Regions from separate parts of the Weizmannia sp. WK01 genome, predicted to be linked through region 1. Evidence: a T-box and tRNA genes for the amino acid it is inferred to sense, from the RefSeq annotation. Region 1 holds a T-box; the other regions hold tRNA genes.
What was found. A T-box is a leader RNA that pairs with one kind of tRNA and senses whether it is charged. The one in region 1 lies ahead of pheS (phenylalanine--tRNA ligase subunit alpha), so its partner is inferred to be a tRNA-Phe.

Region 1 (5,757 bases):
ATGACTAGACCGAACGAAGGAATGTAGGCACACAGATGCCCAGAGACATGGGAGGGTACGTCATCATAAGTTACGCAGAGATCCATTGTGCATCGTATAATTTCCTATCACTACTTCCCATTATTATCCAGTAGTGACCGCGTAGCGTACCCGTATGTTGGAATAGTTTCACATAATATAAAAATTTTGTTAGGAAGCGTGCCAAAAAATATTTTTTTGACACCCCACTAACGGCTTAAACCGTTGATACATCAACATTTATAGAGGGAGGAATTTTTCATGTTGAAACTCAACTTTCGCACCAATAAAATAAGTGCTAATCGTTGGCTGTATTGAACTTTAAGTCTATCCATTATGTTGTTTGACAAAATGAATATAAAATGAAAAACACCTCGTTCCTTGGTATAGTGAGATTGACAAAAAATCACTACCACATAGAAGAGGTGTCCTCTACATGATAGACCAAAATTGCCAATACAATCAACTACCAAAAGAACTTGATTCTGTTTTTTCTGAGCTTGAAATGAAGAAGCACTTACGCCATGCTGGCATAAAAAAATCCTTTGGTTTTAGTTGTTCTTATTTGTTTCAACTTGTTTTCTGCTTGATTTTCCAACACAAGAATTGGTTTTCTCTTCTTGAGTCAAAGAAAGCAGATCAATTCCCAGCCAAGGATGCCGTGTATCGTTTCTTAAACCAATCGACGTTCAACTGGCGGCAGTTTTTACTTCTTTTGAGCACATTTACTATTCGCAAAGTAGAACGCCTTACTGACAAAAGTCGTCCTAAAGTCTTCATTGTTGATGACTCATCGTTTTATCGAAATCGTAGTCAAAAAGTAGAACTGCTGGCTCGTTGCTTTGACCACGCTTCTCTTAAAATGCGTTTTTATAAAGGATTTCGCATGTTAACTTTAGGCTGGTCGGACGGCTACACCTTCATGCCCATTGACTTCTCTTTACTCAGTTCCAAGAAGGCTCAGATTAATGGAATCTCTGAACAAATTGATAAACGTACCTGTGGGTATAAACGCCGTAAAAATGCTTTACAGTCAGAACCCGAACAGATCCCTAGTATGCTCAAACGAGCGCTTGCCAGTGGAATAAATGCAAGCTATGTTCTAATGGATTCTTGGTTTACTTTGCCTCCACTTGTCAAAGCCATTGTGGAACAAGGTTTAGACGTGATTGGCATGGTCAAGGAAACAAAACAACGATATAACGTTGACGGAAAGCTGGTTTCGTTAAAGCAGCTCTATCGCCTGGCTCAACCCCTACAGTCGAAGAAGGGTATCCTTCGCTCTATCCGTACCGTTATGGCGAATGGAACTCCTGTAAAAGTTATATTCGTTCAAAACAGAAACAAGAAAAGTGAATGGCTTGCCCTCCTCAGTACGGACTGCACCCTTTCCGAACAGGAAATTGTTCGAATCTATGGGATGCGTTGGGATATTGAAGTGTTCTTTAAGACGACAAAATCGCTTTTAAAACTTGAAAAAGAGCTCCAAAGTCGCTCGTATGATGGGTTAATCAGCCATACCACTATTGTATTTGCACGTTTTATCGTGCTATCGTGGCAAAACCGCTGCAACACCGATCAAAGAACAATAGGCAGGCTGTTTTATGAACTTTGCGACGAAGTAAATGAACTTGATTGGGCTGTTGCATTGCAGCAGTTAATCGAGCTTCTTCAAGACGCACTAAAACAGACCAATAAAAGATTTAAAAAGTTAATTCAAAGTCAACTGGAACAGTGGATCTCTGGCCTACCTAGTTATATCAAAGCTTATTTGCCAATTTCACTCTGCGAAAGTTGAGTTGAAAGAAAAGGATTTTGTTGCTTTTTTAACAGAGGCTGGCAGATATGATAAAACAGCGGAGAAGTGTACGGTTTGCGGGATCATTTTGCCATCGTTTTCGGATTATTTGCTGAGAGGGCCGGCGGGAGCACTGGGGACAAAGTATAATGTGTTCAGCTATAGTGAACAAGGGCTGACCGTCATTCCAATCAATAATATTACGGGCAATATGTTACCGGACGAATCGGCATTTATTCCGGGAGAAAAGATCACAAGCATGAAAACTGTTTCGAAGCTGACTTACCACAGATTGTATGTTGGGACTTCGGATGGTACGGCTGTTTTCCGATTAAACAAAGTGCTGATTGGTTACGGGTGGCATAAAAGAAATTTGCCGTCATTCATTGCAACTGTAAACGGATTGGAAGAGCCGGTGCACATATAGAAGGAGCGGCTCTTTCCGCTCCCTTGTTACGCCTGGCTCAGCCCCTGCTCGAGCGTTTCCAGCATCATTTTTTGTTCCTGTGTATCCGCATGGTTCCAAATGACTTCAAAGAGGACGCCGAGCCCCGGGAGCATTTTTTCTTCGCCCCTTTGAATGGCATCGACAATCGTATCTTTTAACTGATCCTGCGTGTCCTCTTTTACATTGTGAATGACTGCTTTTCGCAAGTCCAAATCCATTTCGGTTCAGCTCCTTTGATCGCTTTCACTGCTAGCATTTCACATGGCCACAATTTTTATGTATACTATTCCAAGGAAAACTTAACGAAAAGGGAGCAAACACGTTGAAATACATACAATCCTTGCAAAATCCGCAAGTAAAGCATTGGAAAAAACTCGCCGCGAAAAAAGAACGCGAAAAAACATTTACTTATTTGCTGGAAGGGTTCCATCTCGTCGAAGAAGCGCTGAAAGAAGAAGTAGTGACAGAAATTATTGTTGAAGAAGGTGTGGACCTGCCAAACCGCTGGAATACGGAAGGGGTGCCGGTAACCACTGTCACGCATGAAATCAGCAAAACGCTTGCTGATACAGAAACGACGCAAGGCATTTTTGCTGTGTGCCGGATGAAAAAACAGCCGTCCAAAATCATCGGCAGGCGTTATCTTTTAATTGATGCCGTGCAGGATCCCGGCAATACAGGAACGATGATCCGGACGGCGGACGCAGCCGGGTTTGATGCCGTTATTTTCGGCAAGGGCACGGCGGATCCGTACAGCCCGAAAGTGTTGCGTGCGGCACAAGGAAGCCATCTCCACGTCGGGCTTTTAAAAGGCGATTTAAACATGTGGATTGAAAAACTGAACGAAGCGGCAGTGCCGGTTTACGGAACAGCGCTTGAAAACGGCGTAACGTTTCGCGAAGTAAATCCAGGTGATGCCTTTGCGATCCTTGTTGGCAATGAAGGAAGCGGCGTACACCCTGACTTGCTTGCGCAAACGGAACAAAATTTGTCCATCCCGATTTTCGGCAAAAGCGAGTCGCTAAATGTTGCGGTGGCAGCCGGCATTTTAATGTATGACTTTGCGATGCGGTCGTAATTTCGGCGGAAAAAGTGAATGTATCCATGTTTGAGGCAAAAAAGCAGACCTATAAAATGCATGAGGTGAAGCAGCGGCAGAAAGATGAAAAACAGCTGGGACAATTTTTCAGTATGGGTGCCAATAAGGAACGGGGGAGGGCGTTTTTGTGAGAGCGGGTGCACTGCTTGACCAGGATAAAAAGGTGACCCTCAGCACGTTCATTTATTGCGAAAAACGGGAAATATTCAGCGTGAAAACGGCCGCGCCTGTGACTAAAATGGGAAGGCACTTTATCCTCTAAGATAAACATCTAGAGAGAGGTCACTTTCCGTTTGAAATTGCGGGCATTTCCCGCTATAATAAAACATAATTGAAAAATGATAAAAACCATGACAGGGAAAAGTAGCTTGATCTTCGCCATGCAGGGAGAAAATGCCGTAGACTGGAAGCATTTTTATGGGGAAATGAAGCGAAGTTCACCCCTCGAGTTGCCGCTTGGACCATTGCCTGCAATGTAAAGGCGGGACGGTTAAAAGCCGTTATTGAAATGAAGCGAACATAATTTAATTATGTTAATTAGGGTGGTACCGCGAACCATTTGCCTCGTCCCTTTTCCAGGGCGGGGCTTTTTTAACGCCCAAAACTTAAAGGAGGTACAAGAAAATGGAAGAAACGTTGAAAGCACTGCAAACCGAAGCGCTTGCCAAAATTGAAGCGGCTACTGATTTAAAAACGCTGAACGAGATTCGTGTCGCCTATCTCGGCAAAAAAGGCCCGATTACGGAAGTTTTGCGCGGCATGGGAAAGCTGTCAGCGGAAGAACGGCCGAAAATGGGTGCGCTCGCCAATGAAGTGCGTGCCGCCATTCAAACAGGTATCGAAAAAAAGCAGGCGGCATTGGAAGCGGAAGCCGTCGAGCGACAATTGGCATCTGAAAAAATTGATGTCACGCTGCCGGGCCGCCCGGTAAAAGCAGGCAGCCACCATCCGCTTACAAAAGTCATTGAGGAAATTGAAGACTTGTTTATCGGGATGGGCTATACGATTGCCGAGGGGCCGGAAGTGGAAACCGATTACTACAATTTTGAAGCGCTGAACCTGCCGAAAGGGCATCCGGCACGCGATATGCAGGATACCTTTTACATAACCGATGAAATTTTGCTCAGGACCCATACTTCACCAAACCAAGCGCGGACAATGGAAAAACATCACGGCAAAGGGCCAGTCAAAATCATCTGCCCAGGGAAAGTATACCGCCGCGACAATGATGATGCGACCCATTCCCACCAGTTTATGCAGATTGAAGGGCTCGTTGTTGACGAAAACATTACGATGGCCGATTTAAAAGGGACGTTGGAAGTGTTTGCAAAAAAATTATTCGGCGAAGACCGTGAAATCCGGCTGCGCCCGAGCTTTTTCCCGTTCACCGAACCGAGTGTTGAAATGGATATTTCATGTAAAATGTGCGGTGGGCACGGTTGCCATGTTTGCAAAGGCACGGGCTGGATTGAAATTTTGGGCGCCGGCATGGTCCACCCGCGCGTATTACGGATGTCCGGCTTTGATCCGGAAAAATATACCGGTTTTGCATTTGGCATGGGGCCGGAGCGGATTGCGATGCTGAAATACGGCGTTGATGACATCCGCCACTTTTACACAAATGACATTCGTTTTTTACGGCAGTTTTCCGTACAAGAATAAGGAGGGTCAAACATGTTTGTTTCATATAAATGGCTGCAGGAATATGTAGATTTGGACGGCATTTCGCCGGAAGAACTGGCTGAAAAAATTACGCGGACCGGGATTGAAGTCGAAAGCGTGGCATTTAAGGGGGAAGGCATTAAAAATGTCGTTGTCGGGCATGTTTTGGAAAAAGAAAAGCATCCGAACGCCGATAAATTAAACAAATGCCTGGTTGATATCGGGGAAGGTGAGCCTGTCCAAATTATTTGCGGCGCGCCAAACGTCGATAAAGGGCAGAAAGTTGCCGTTGCCAAACCGGGCGCCTGGCTGCCGGGGCATGTAAAAATCAAACGCTCGAAACTGCGCGGCGAGGAGTCGAACGGGATGATCTGCTCACTGCAGGAACTCGGTGTTGAAAGCAAGCTCGTCCAAAAAGAGTATGCAAACGGCATTTATGTGTTCCCGGATGATGTGGAAGTGGGGAAGGATGTGCTGCCACTTTTAGGATTGGATGATACGATTATTGAACTGGGGCTTACTCCGAACCGGGCGGACTGCATGAGCATGCTTGGCGTTGCCTACGAAGTAGCAGCGATCCTTGGAAAAGACGTGAAATTGCCGGAAACAAAAGTGCAGGAAGCATCCGATAAAGCTGCTGATGCCATTTCGGTCCGTGTCGAGGCAAAAGAAGCAGCGCCGCTTTACACATTAAAAGTCATCCGCAACGTGAAAATCGGCCCGTCCCCGCTC
Region 2 (5,757 bases), 170 kb from region 1:
GCAGGGAAAGCTGTACTGCCGTTTAAAAGGCTTCGTACGGTTTCCTCCGCTTCCTGCACGCTCTCTGTTCCGCCGCATCCATTTACCGTGAGAAAGACGGCATCTTTTTTAAAAGTGAAAAGAATTTGCGGCACGCGGAAAATGCCTTGACCAAATGTTTTCCATTTCTGCTTTGCAACCGTCCCGTCAAACGCAAAACCGCCGAAAAGCACAGGCCCTGTTCCCGTTTCACCGGTTCCCGAATAAACTTCGCCCGCCCCCTTCAAATTTCGCCATTCGTCTTCCATTTGGGCAAAACCGTCAGAGGCTGTGACCGTACATGACCATACGCAGCCAAAACCGACAAATACGGTTTCGCGATCGGCATCCTGCCAGAAAAACCGGCTGCCGTAAAAATGCGCGGCACCCGCTGTAAAAAGGCGGAGCGGATCCGGTGCAGTGCGGCATTTTATGACTTTGCTTACCAGTTTTAATGCCGGCGCCGTTTTTTCTTTCATTAATATATCCTCATTAGCCAAAAGATCTCCTCCAAACCTCTCTTACTTTTTGCCGGGCCATCTATCACAGTTTTCATATGAAAACTTAACATTTTTATGAACATACCTCATCTATTATATAAAATTTGCCGGTTAAATTCAGCAAAACGGCTTAAAATAAGATTGCCAACCAAATACATTGACACATGGGCCTGATTTCCCTAAACTTTAAATGTACTAATTTCGCCATATTTATATAAGAATAGCATAAAAGGAGAGTAAGAAGATGAATGCGCAATCTTCTCCAGCAATCGGCCCTGACAAAGGCTGGCGGATCTGGTGGCAATTAACACGGCCCCATACTTTAACGGCCGGTTTTGTGCCTGTCATTCTCGGGACAGTACTGGCTTTGGGCATTGCCCGCATCAATCTGCTGCTGTTTGCTGCAATGCTGGTTGCAACCCTGTTAATTCAGGCAGCAACCAATATGTTTAATGAATATTACGATTACAAACGCGGCCTTGATACCGAGCATTCCGTCGGGATCGGCGGGGCAATTGTCAGAAACGGCATCAAACCGAAAACGGTGCTCCACCTCGCCTTTGCTTTTTTCGGTGCAGCCATGCTGATCGGCGTTTACATTTGCTCGCAAAGTTCCTGGTGGATTGCTGTAATCGGCACTGTCTGCATGCTTGTTGCTTATCTTTACACTGCAGGGCCTTTTCCAATTTCATCAACGCCGCTTGGCGAACTGATTTCCGGCTTTTTTATGGGTGTAATTATTATATTAATATCGTTTTTTATCCAGACAAAAACGATCACATGGCCGATTGTATTTATTTCGATTCCGATTATGATTTTAATCGGTGCCATTATGCTGTCGAATAATATCCGCGATCTGGACGGCGATAAAGCAAATGGCAGAAAAACGATCGCCATTCTGCTCGGCCGGAAAGGAGCCATCCTGCTTCTGGCCGCAATGTTTGCCCTTTCCTATCTCTGGATGGCCGGGCTCGTTTTGTTCGGTGTTGTAACCCCGTGGGTATTGCTCGTTTTCGTCAGCACACCGAAACCGGTCCGGGCCATTAAAGGCTTTATTGGAAAAAGTGAACCGTTGCAAATGCTGCCTGCCATGAAAGCAACCGCACAGACAAACACCATTTTCGGGGTGCTTTTATCCATCAGCTTTTTGATCGATCATTTTATTTAAAAACAAACGGCGGAGTGTAACACTCCGCCGTTTGTTTTTGCGTTTTTTCTATCATACTTTACCGGACCCGTAGCCTGGGTGAAGTCCTGAAGAGGTTTGCAGAAGTGAAAAAACGCGCAAAAAAAGCTGCTCCGGCAGTTTCCGGAACAGCTTCGTGACCAGTATGACCCGTACGGGATTCGAACCCGTGTTACCGCCGTGAAAGGGCGGTGTCTTAACCGCTTGACCAACGGGCCAAAAATGGCGGAGAAGGAGGGATTTGAACCCTCGCGCCGCTAATCGCGACCTACACCCTTAGCAGGGGCGCCTCTTCAGCCACTTGAGTACTTCTCCATATGGCTCCGCAGGTAGGATTCGAACCTACGACCGATCGGTTAACAGCCGATTGCTCTACCACTGAGCTACTGCGGAATATATGGGCCTAAATGGACTTGAACCATCGACCTCACGCTTATCAGGCGTGCGCTCTAACCAGCTGAGCTATAGGCCCAAAGTGGAGCGGGTGATGGGAATCGAACCCACGACAACAGCTTGGAAGGCTGTGGTTTTACCACTAAACTACACCCGCAGCAAAGGGCGGATGATGGGAATCGAACCCATGAATGCCGGAGCCACAATCCGGTGCGTTAACCACTTCGCCACAACCGCCATATATTTTTCATTGAAACCAATGGTGACTCGGGACGGAATCGAACCGCCGACACAAGGATTTTCAGTCCTTTGCTCTACCGACTGAGCTACCGAGCCAAAACAAGCGGTCCCGACGGGAATCGAACCCGCGATCTCCTGCGTGACAGGCAGGCGTGATAACCGCTACACCACGGGACCAATTGCGGGGGCAGGATTTGAACCTGCGACCTTCGGGTTATGAGCCCGACGAGCTACCAGACTGCTCCACCCCGCGATGATAAAATAATGAAATGGCGGAGGAAGAGGGATTCGAACCCCCGCGCGGTGTAACCCGCCTGTCGGTTTTCAAGACCGATCCCTTCAGCCAGACTTGGGTATTCCTCCGTATGAAAAAATAAAAAATGGTGGACCTTGTAGGACTCGAACCTACGACCGGACGGTTATGAGCCGTCTGCTCTAACCAGCTGAGCTAAAGGTCCGATATATACAAAATATAGCGGCGGAGGGGATCGAACCCCCGACCTCACGGGTATGAACCGTACGCTCTAGCCAGCTGAGCTACGCCGCCGTTATTTGACTCTGTTTGGTGGATTGGTGGAGCCTAGCGGGATCGAACCGCTGACCTCCTGCGTGCAAAGCAGGCGCTCTCCCAGCTGAGCTAAGGCCCCGTTATGATCTTCATGGTCGGGAAGACAGGATTTGAACCTGCGACCCCATGGTCCCTAACCATGTGCTCTGCCAAGCTGAGCTACTTCCCGAAACAGGAATAAGCGCGCCCAAGAGGAGTCGAACCCCTAACCTTTTGATCCGTAGTCAAACGCTCTATCCAATTGAGCTATGGGCGCATTTGTCATGGTACTGATGCCGAGGACCGGAGTCGAACCGGTACGGTAGTCACCTACCGCAGGATTTTAAGTCCTGTGCGTCTGCCAATTCCGCCACCCCGGCGGGATAAAATGGAGCGGAAGACGGGATTCGAACCCGCGACCCCCACCTTGGCAAGGTGATGTTCTACCACTGAACTACTTCCGCATATCATGTAAACAGTGCGGGTGAAGGGAGTCGAACCCCCACGCCTTACGGCGCCAGATCCTAAGTCTGGTGCGTCTGCCAATTCCGCCACACCCGCGATAAATGGTGAGCCATGCAGGATTCGAACCTGCGACCCTCTGATTAAAAGTCAGATGCTCTACCAACTGAGCTAATGGCTCATATCCGATAATGACATTACTTGTCACAAAGAGAATTATACTATATTGGGTTAAATATGTACATATCTATTTTTAGGATTCCCGGGAAGTATGATGCCGGTCACAAGCCAGTATCCCCAACCTTCCGATGGAAGCCGGTTGCACCTGAATCGGAACGGCATAAAAATGGAGGATGACGGGATCGAACCGCCGACCCTCTGCTTGTAAGGCAGACGCTCTCCCAGCTGAGCTAATCCTCCGTATTATGGCCCGGCAACGTCCTACTCTCGCAGGGGGAGACCCCCAACTACCATCGGCGCTGGAAAGCTTAACTTCCGAGTTCGGGATGTGTTCGGGTGTGACCTTTCCGCCATTATCACCGGACCTGTATAATTTTGGGATGTGTTCCCTGAAAACCGGATGGGAGAAGAAACTGTAAACGGAGAATGCGTTTTTAACTTTGAAAATGATCTAGCGCCAGTGCCTTTAGTAAGGCACCTCCGCTTTTCTGTTGTCCAGCTCCAGCGCCTATCGGCTAGCGTATTTCTACGCTTTCTCCCTACGATAAGCAGGCATCGGCTCGATACCTCGCCGTGTTTCCTTTATTTCAGTCGAAAGCTCCGAAATCCGTACACCGATGAGCAAGGCGCTTCCGCTTTTCGTGGTTAAGTCCTCGATCGATTAGTATCCGTCAGCTCCACGCGTCGCCGCGCTTCCACCCCGGACCTATCAACCTGATCATCTTTCAGGGATCTTACCAGTATAAACTGTGGGAAATCTCATCTTGAGGGGGGCTTCATGCTTAGATGCTTTCAGCACTTATCCCTTCCGCACATAGCTACCCAGCGATGCCTTTGGCAAGACAACTGGTACACCAGCGGTGCGTCCATCCCGGTCCTCTCGTACTAAGGACAGCTCCTCTCAAATTTCCTGCGCCCGCGACGGATAGGGACCGAACTGTCTCACGACGTTCTGAACCCAGCTCGCGTACCGCTTTAATGGGCGAACAGCCCAACCCTTGGGACCGACTACAGCCCCAGGATGCGATGAGCCGACATCGAGGTGCCAAACCTCCCCGTCGATGTGGACTCTTGGGGGAGATCAGCCTGTTATCCCCAGGGTAGCTTTTATCCGTTGAGCGATGGCCCTTCCATGCGGAACCACCGGATCACTAAGCCCGACTTTCGTCCCTGCTCGACTTGTAAGTCTCGCAGTCAAGCTCCCTTATGCCTTTACACTCTGCGAATGATTTCCAACCATTCTGAGGGAACCTTTGGGCGCCTCCGTTACCTTTTAGGAGGCGACCGCCCCAGTCAAACTGCCTGCCTGACACTGTCTCCCACCCCGGTAAGGGGTGCGGGTTAGAATTTCAATACAGCCAGGGTAGTATCCCACCGATGCCTCCGCCGAAGCTGGCGCTCCGGTTTCCAAGGCTCCTACCTATCCTGTACAAGCTGTACCAAAATTCAATATCAGGCTGCAGTAAAGCTCCATGGGGTCTTTCCGTCCTGTCGCGGGTAACCTGCATCTTCACAGGTACTATAATTTCACCGAGTCTCTCGTTGAGACAGTGCCCAGATCGTTACACCTTTCGTGCGGGTCAGAACTTACCTGACAAGGAATTTCGCTACCTTAGGACCGTTATAGTTACGGCCGCCGTTTACTGGGGCTTCAGTTCAGAGCTTCGCCTTACGGCTAACCCCTCTCCTTAACCTTCCAGCACCGGGCAGGTGTCAGCCCCTATACTTCGCCTTGCGGCTTCGCAGAGACCTGTGTTTTTGCTAAACAGTCGCCTGGGCCTATTCACTGCGGCTTCCCGGGGCATACACCCCAAAAAGCACCCCTTCTCCCGAAGTTACGGGGTCATTTTGCCGAGTTCCTTAACGAGAGTTCTCTCGCTCACCTTAGGATTCTCTCCTCGCCTACCTGTGTCGGTTTGCGGTACGGGCGCCTTTCACCTCACTAGAGGCTTTTCTTGGCAGTGTGGAATCAGGAACTTCGGTACTAAAATTTCCCTCGCCATCACAGCTCCGCCTTGGCGCGAAGGATTTGCCTCCGCACCGGCCTAACTGCTTGGACGCGATCAACCAGTGTCGCGCTTGCCCTATCCTCCTGCGTCCCCCCATCGTTCAAACGGTGAAGAGGCGGTACAGGAATATCAACCTGTTGTCCATCGCCTACGCCTTTCGGCCTCGGCTTAGGCCCCGACTAACCCTGAGCGGACGAGCCTTCCTCAGGAAACCTTAGGCAT
Region 3 (5,757 bases), 450 kb from region 1:
CATCTGTTGCTCCAAACCTTTTTGCCAACGCAAATTTATTTTCATTGACATCTACTGCTACTACACGGCTCGCCCCTGCTGATACAGCCCCGATTAATGCGCTTAATCCGACGCCGCCCAAACCGACAACCGCAACTGTGCTGCCCAACTTAATCCGGGCTGTATTCACGACTGCCCCGACCCCCGTAATGACAGCGCATCCAAAAAGGGCAAGCTTTTCAAACGGAACGTCTTTTTCAATTTTAATCAAAGAACGACGGGACACAACAGCATATTCTGAAAAAGCGGATACGCCGAGATGGTGCATGATGTCTTCACCATTTGCATGCAGCCGGATGCCGCCTCCTGGTAAAGTACCTGCCGCGTTTGAAGCCGCACCCGTTTCGCATAATGCAGGGCGTCCCTCCTTGCACGGCAGGCATTCGCCACAGCTTGGTACAAACACACAAACAACATGGTCACCCGGCGCAAGATCCGTCACACCTTTACCGGTTTTCACCACTTCACCGGCAGCCTCATGCCCAAGAGCCATCGGTAAAGGCCGGGGTCTGCTGCCATTTATAACAGACAAATCCGAGTGGCACAAACTGGCCGCCTTCATCTTGACAAGCACTTCTCCTTGTTGCGGTTCATCGAGTTCCAATGTTTCAATTTTAATCGGTTTGCTTGCTGCATATGGCATAGCAGCACCTGATTCCCGTAGTACAGCAGCTCTGATCTTCACTCTCACCCATCTCCTCTGAAATTCGTTATGTATCAGCGCACTTGAACGGTTTTCAAAGCCTACGAATATCACTTATATGCTTTGTTTTCGGCGAATTGGGATTGCTGAACAAATCTGGAACGCCCGGAACTAGCTGATATGCTTCATAGCCTTGATAAGTATAGTGATTTGTGTTTAGATTCGCTATTATTAAATTCTTTATTTTATTTTACGACTGAATAATGAAAAAAACAAATAAGCAGCCTTTAGTAAATGCAAACCGAAATTCATCCCTTACCTTCTGCCCTTCACCGATTGAAGAGAGTGACTTCTTCCGGAAAATGAAAAAACGCTCCTTACTAGATTATAAGGAACGTTTTACCGAAAAACTGAAATGTGATCTTTTGATACCGGTGGTCGGGGTCGAACCGACACTCCCGAAGGAACACGATTTTGAGTCGTGCGCGTCTGCCAATTCCGCCACACCGGCATGATCCTATGAATCTCAAACAAAACTGTTTGTTATGTCACTTTTATAATTATATCCAGATCGTAAAAAATGTCAATAACCATTGTGTGAAAAAGGGAAGCAAAACAGCTCCCCTATTCACATATGATCTTCCTTCAGTTCACTTAGGATCTCATAAGACCGCAGCCGCTCTTCATGGTTGTAAATATGCGATACAAACATCAACTCATCGACCTGTGTATCATCCAAAAATTCTTCCATTTTCTCTTTGATTGTCTGTTTTGAACCGATAAAAGCATATTCAAGCTGACGCAATGCCGCTTCTTTTTCAAACGGAGTCCAAATCCCGTTCATGCTATCGACAGGCGGCTGCAGCGTCTGCGATTTTCCACGGATAACGCCGAGGAAAAACTGGTACAGGCTTGTTGCGATCCTTTCTGCTTCTGCATCTGTGTCAGCTGCTACGCCATTCACACACGCAATCACATATGGCTTTTGCAAATACTTGGACGGTTTGAAGTTCTCCCGATAAAGGTATAAAGCATCAAACAATTGCGCTGGTGCAAAATGGCTTGCAAACGAAAACGGCAGGCCGAGCCTGGCAGCAAGTGTGGCACTGTATGTACTTGACCCAAGAAGCCAAACCGGAACATCCACCCCTTCTGCCACGACGGCCCGTGCATACGTCCTGCGTTCTTTATCCGAGAGAAAATAGTTCATCAGTTCTTGGACATTATCCGGAAAATCCATTTCCCCGCCCCTTAAATTCCTTCTGAGCGCCGCAGCTGTCAATTGGTCTGTACCCGGCGCACGGCCAAGGCCGAGATCAATTCTGCCTGGATAGATGGAACCCAGTGTTCCAAACTGCTCAGCCACGACAAGCGGTGCATGATTTGGAAGCATCACACCGCCAGACCCGACACGGATGGTTTTCGTCCCTGCCGCTATATACCCGACTAAAACAGCCGTTGCAGAGCTGGCTACTCCCACCATATTATGGTGCTCCGCGAGCCAGTATCGTTTGTAGCCCCAATTTTCAACATGCTGTGCGAGGCTTAGGCTATTTTTAAACGAATCTGCCGGTGTCTTTCCAGATAAAACGGGGATCAAATCTAAAACCGAAAATGCAACGTCATTCAACTTTTTTTGACTACCCATTGTCCGCTTCCTTTCCTTCTACTCGTGAAGATAGATCTATTGTAAAATAACAGATTCCCAAAACAAAATGATTTGCCTAACCTGTCCGGTGTATCCCAATGATGAGAACGTTCGTTTATGATACTGAAATTAAGGGAAAATGCAATGAAAAACAGTGCTCGTATGATCGGACCCATGGGCGTTGGGTGTTTCGGGTACAAGCTTCCCAATAGAAGCAGCAGAAAGAGCATTGGTATCCAAACTTCATGAAGTTGGCGAAATGGAAAATAGACTGCTTGTTGAAGCAGTATGCATAACTGGATCAATCGTTGGAAAGCCCCGTAAAAGTGAACAATCGAGAGAAAACCGGACCTTTTAAAGGAGGGGGTTAGCGATGCAAATTGGCATGGACTTATTAAAATTGATTATGGGCTTTCTTGCGCTCATTTTTTGTCTAAAATGTACCGGCGCCAAAAGCATTTCAAACCTTACGCCAATCGACTTCATCTGGAGCATAATGCTGTCTGAAATCGTCGGCAACGGCCTTTATGACCCAAGTGTAAAATGGTACTACATTCTTGTGATGCTTTCTGTTTAGGTCATCATTAAAATCATTTTTGACATCCTCATTTATCGCTATGATAAACTGGAAAAATTCCTTATCGGGGATAAAACGGTGATTATCGATAAAGGAAAAATTAACAAAGTCGTACTGAAAAAAAATAAAATTGATATGAATCAACTGTCGGAGTTATTGAGAAAGCAGGGCGTATTTTTGCTTGATGAAATTGACCAGGCCTATCTTGAAAAAGATGGGACGATTACGGTAAAAAAAAGAAAAAACAACCCTAGTAAATAGTAGGCTGCCCAGTTCTGTTCTCATTATAAAAGGAAAATCTAAGATAGTATTTCCAAACCTTTCTTATTAGATCAATTCCCTTTTTGTACAAGTTAAACAACTATAGATACTCACAAGTGTACGCTTTCAAGCAGCCACTTAAATTGGCCTCGGCTTCAATAATATAATTGCAATAAAAAAACGCTTCTCTTTATCTTGAGAAGCGTTCCATTTGGCATCAGCTTTCAATGTGATGCTATTATACCGGTGGTCGGGGTCGAACCGACACTCCCGAAGGAACACGATTTTGAGTCGTGCGCGTCTGCCAATTCCGCCACACCGGCATGATATGATGGAGGCGGCAACCGGAATCGAACCGGTGATAAAGGTTTTGCAGACCTCTGCCTTACCTCTTGGCTATGCCGCCATCAATGGAGCGGAAGACGGGATTCGAACCCGCGACCCCCACCTTGGCAAGGTGATGTTCTACCACTGAACTACTTCCGCATACTGGGCCAGCTGGATTCGAACCAGCGCATGACGGAGTCAAAGTCCGTTGCCTTACCGCTTGGCTATGGCCCAATAAATATGGGGCGGATGGTGGGAATCGAACCCACGAATGCCGGAGCCACAATCCGGTGCGTTAACCACTTCGCCACAACCGCCATCATAATGGCAGGGGCAGTAGGAATCGAACCCACACTGGAGGTTTTGGAGACCTCTGTTCTACCTTTAAACTATGCCCCTTTAAAAAATGGAGGGGGACGGATTCGAACCGCCGAACCCTGAGGGAGCGGATTTACAGTCCGCCGCGTTTAGCCACTTCGCTACCCCTCCATATTGCGTGGTGCCGGCCAGAGGACTTGAACCCCCAACCTACTGATTACAAGTCAGTTGCTCTACCAATTGAGCTAGACCGGCCAAATGGTGGCTCGGGACGGAATCGAACCGCCGACACAAGGATTTTCAGTCCTTTGCTCTACCGACTGAGCTACCGAGCCACAATTATGTAAAATGGATGGCGGTCCCGACGGGAATCGAACCCGCGATCTCCTGCGTGACAGGCAGGCGTGATAACCGCTACACTACGGGACCTTTATATGTAAATTGCGGGGGCAGGATTTGAACCTGCGACCTTCGGGTTATGAGCCCGACGAGCTACCAGACTGCTCCACCCCGCGATGATAAAATGGTGGAGGATGACGGGATCGAACCGCCGACCCTCTGCTTGTAAGGCAGACGCTCTCCCAGCTGAGCTAATCCTCCAGTTATAATGATGACCCGTACGGGATTCGAACCCGTGTTACCGCCGTGAAAGGGCGGTGTCTTAACCGCTTGACCAACGGGCCATATGGATCATGACGGAGAGCAAGGGATTCGAACCCTTGAGACAGCTTTTAGCCGCCTACACGATTTCCAATCGTGCTCCTTCGGCCTCTCGGACAGCTCTCCATGATGGCTCCGCAGGTAGGATTCGAACCTACGACCGATCGGTTAACAGCCGATTGCTCTACCACTGAGCTACTGCGGAATACAAGCCCGGCAGCGTCCTACTCTCGCAGGGGGAAACCCCCAACTACCATCGGCGCTGGAAAGCTTAACTTCCGTGTTCGGGATGGGAACGGGTGTGACCTTTCCGCCATCGCCACCGGACCTTAATGACAAAAATCATTATAACAAAGTTTTCATTTCTTATCAACAGGAATTATGTGATTCCCTGAAAACCGGATGGGAGAAAAAACTGTAAACGGAGAATGCGTTTTTACTTCTAACTTTGAGAATTGTCTAGCTCCAGCGCACCTTTTTCAAGGCGGCCTTCACTTTTCTATTTGGTTAAGTCCTCGATCGATTAGTATCCGTCAGCTCCACGCGTCGCCGCGCTTCCACCCCGGACCTATCAACCTGATCATCTTTCAGGGATCTTACCAGTATAAACTGTGGGAAATCTCATCTTGAGGGGGGCTTCATGCTTAGATGCTTTCAGCACTTATCCCTTCCGCACATAGCTACCCAGCGATGCCTTTGGCAAGACAACTGGTACACCAGCGGTGCGTCCATCCCGGTCCTCTCGTACTAAGGACAGCTCCTCTCAAATTTCCTGCGCCCGCGACGGATAGGGACCGAACTGTCTCACGACGTTCTGAACCCAGCTCGCGTACCGCTTTAATGGGCGAACAGCCCAACCCTTGGGACCGACTACAGCCCCAGGATGCGATGAGCCGACATCGAGGTGCCAAACCTCCCCGTCGATGTGGACTCTTGGGGGAGATCAGCCTGTTATCCCCAGGGTAGCTTTTATCCGTTGAGCGATGGCCCTTCCATGCGGAACCACCGGATCACTAAGCCCGACTTTCGTCCCTGCTCGACTTGTAAGTCTCGCAGTCAAGCTCCCTTATGCCTTTACACTCTGCGAATGATTTCCAACCATTCTGAGGGAACCTTTGGGCGCCTCCGTTACCTTTTAGGAGGCGACCGCCCCAGTCAAACTGCCTGCCTGACACTGTCTCCCACCCCGGTAAGGGGTGCGGGTTAGAATTTCAATACAGCCAGGGTAGTATCCCACCGATGCCTCCGCCGAAGCTGGCGCTCCGGTTTCCAAGGCTCCTACCT

Region 2: it encodes a tRNA-Phe, which carries the amino acid that the T-box ahead of pheS (phenylalanine--tRNA ligase subunit alpha) is inferred to sense. The anticodon was not compared.
Region 3: it encodes a tRNA-Phe, which carries the amino acid that the T-box ahead of pheS (phenylalanine--tRNA ligase subunit alpha) is inferred to sense. The anticodon was not compared.

What each region holds. Positions count from the first base shown of each region.
Region 1 covers NZ_CP109616.1:2,330,303-2,336,059, reverse strand. The annotation lists gene OF158_RS11195 (IS4 family transposase) at 455-1,816, shown strand; gene OF158_RS11190 (hypothetical protein) at 1,818-2,243, shown strand; gene sspI (small acid-soluble spore protein SspI) at 2,270-2,482, opposite strand; gene OF158_RS11180 (TrmH family RNA methyltransferase) at 2,587-3,342, shown strand; gene OF158_RS11175 (hypothetical protein) at 3,491-3,625, shown strand; T-box leader at 3,705-3,938, shown strand; gene pheS (phenylalanine--tRNA ligase subunit alpha) at 3,988-5,025, shown strand; gene pheT (phenylalanine--tRNA ligase subunit beta) at 5,038-5,757, shown strand, end outside.
Region 2 covers NZ_CP109616.1:2,504,333-2,510,089, forward strand. The annotation lists gene OF158_RS11970 (isochorismate synthase) at 1-518, opposite strand, end outside; gene OF158_RS11975 (1,4-dihydroxy-2-naphthoate polyprenyltransferase) at 763-1,686, shown strand; tRNA gene OF158_RS11980 (tRNA-Glu) at 1,851-1,922, opposite strand; tRNA gene OF158_RS11985 (tRNA-Ser) at 1,928-2,019, opposite strand; tRNA gene OF158_RS11990 (tRNA-Asn) at 2,023-2,097, opposite strand; tRNA gene OF158_RS11995 (tRNA-Ile) at 2,103-2,176, opposite strand; tRNA gene OF158_RS12000 (tRNA-Gly) at 2,181-2,254, opposite strand; tRNA gene OF158_RS12005 (tRNA-His) at 2,262-2,334, opposite strand; tRNA gene OF158_RS12010 (tRNA-Phe) at 2,358-2,433, opposite strand; tRNA gene OF158_RS12015 (tRNA-Asp) at 2,442-2,514, opposite strand; tRNA gene OF158_RS12020 (tRNA-Met) at 2,517-2,590, opposite strand; tRNA gene OF158_RS12025 (tRNA-Ser) at 2,608-2,700, opposite strand; tRNA gene OF158_RS12030 (tRNA-Ile) at 2,719-2,795, opposite strand; tRNA gene OF158_RS12035 (tRNA-Met) at 2,811-2,884, opposite strand; tRNA gene OF158_RS12040 (tRNA-Ala) at 2,909-2,984, opposite strand; tRNA gene OF158_RS12045 (tRNA-Pro) at 2,998-3,074, opposite strand; tRNA gene OF158_RS12050 (tRNA-Arg) at 3,088-3,161, opposite strand; tRNA gene OF158_RS12055 (tRNA-Leu) at 3,179-3,264, opposite strand; tRNA gene OF158_RS12060 (tRNA-Gly) at 3,274-3,348, opposite strand; tRNA gene OF158_RS12065 (tRNA-Leu) at 3,364-3,445, opposite strand; tRNA gene OF158_RS12070 (tRNA-Lys) at 3,452-3,527, opposite strand; tRNA gene OF158_RS12075 (tRNA-Val) at 3,694-3,766, opposite strand; rRNA gene rrf (5S ribosomal RNA) at 3,775-3,890, opposite strand; rRNA gene OF158_RS12085 (23S ribosomal RNA) at 4,168-5,757, opposite strand, start outside.
Region 3 covers NZ_CP109616.1:2,785,235-2,790,991, forward strand. The annotation lists gene OF158_RS13370 (zinc-dependent alcohol dehydrogenase family protein) at 1-724, opposite strand, end outside; tRNA gene OF158_RS13375 (tRNA-Leu) at 1,112-1,193, opposite strand; gene OF158_RS13380 (LLM class flavin-dependent oxidoreductase) at 1,311-2,330, opposite strand; gene OF158_RS13385 (DUF421 domain-containing protein) at 2,704-2,907, shown strand; gene OF158_RS13390 (YetF domain-containing protein) at 2,956-3,168, shown strand; tRNA gene OF158_RS13395 (tRNA-Leu) at 3,410-3,491, opposite strand; tRNA gene OF158_RS13400 (tRNA-Cys) at 3,501-3,574, opposite strand; tRNA gene OF158_RS13405 (tRNA-Gly) at 3,580-3,654, opposite strand; tRNA gene OF158_RS13410 (tRNA-Gln) at 3,658-3,729, opposite strand; tRNA gene OF158_RS13415 (tRNA-His) at 3,737-3,812, opposite strand; tRNA gene OF158_RS13420 (tRNA-Trp) at 3,821-3,894, opposite strand; tRNA gene OF158_RS13425 (tRNA-Tyr) at 3,903-3,984, opposite strand; tRNA gene OF158_RS13430 (tRNA-Thr) at 3,993-4,068, opposite strand; tRNA gene OF158_RS13435 (tRNA-Phe) at 4,073-4,148, opposite strand; tRNA gene OF158_RS13440 (tRNA-Asp) at 4,167-4,242, opposite strand; tRNA gene OF158_RS13445 (tRNA-Met) at 4,255-4,328, opposite strand; tRNA gene OF158_RS13450 (tRNA-Val) at 4,338-4,413, opposite strand; tRNA gene OF158_RS13455 (tRNA-Glu) at 4,425-4,496, opposite strand; tRNA gene OF158_RS13460 (tRNA-Ser) at 4,510-4,599, opposite strand; tRNA gene OF158_RS13465 (tRNA-Asn) at 4,604-4,678, opposite strand; rRNA gene rrf (5S ribosomal RNA) at 4,685-4,800, opposite strand; rRNA gene OF158_RS13475 (23S ribosomal RNA) at 4,977-5,757, opposite strand, start outside.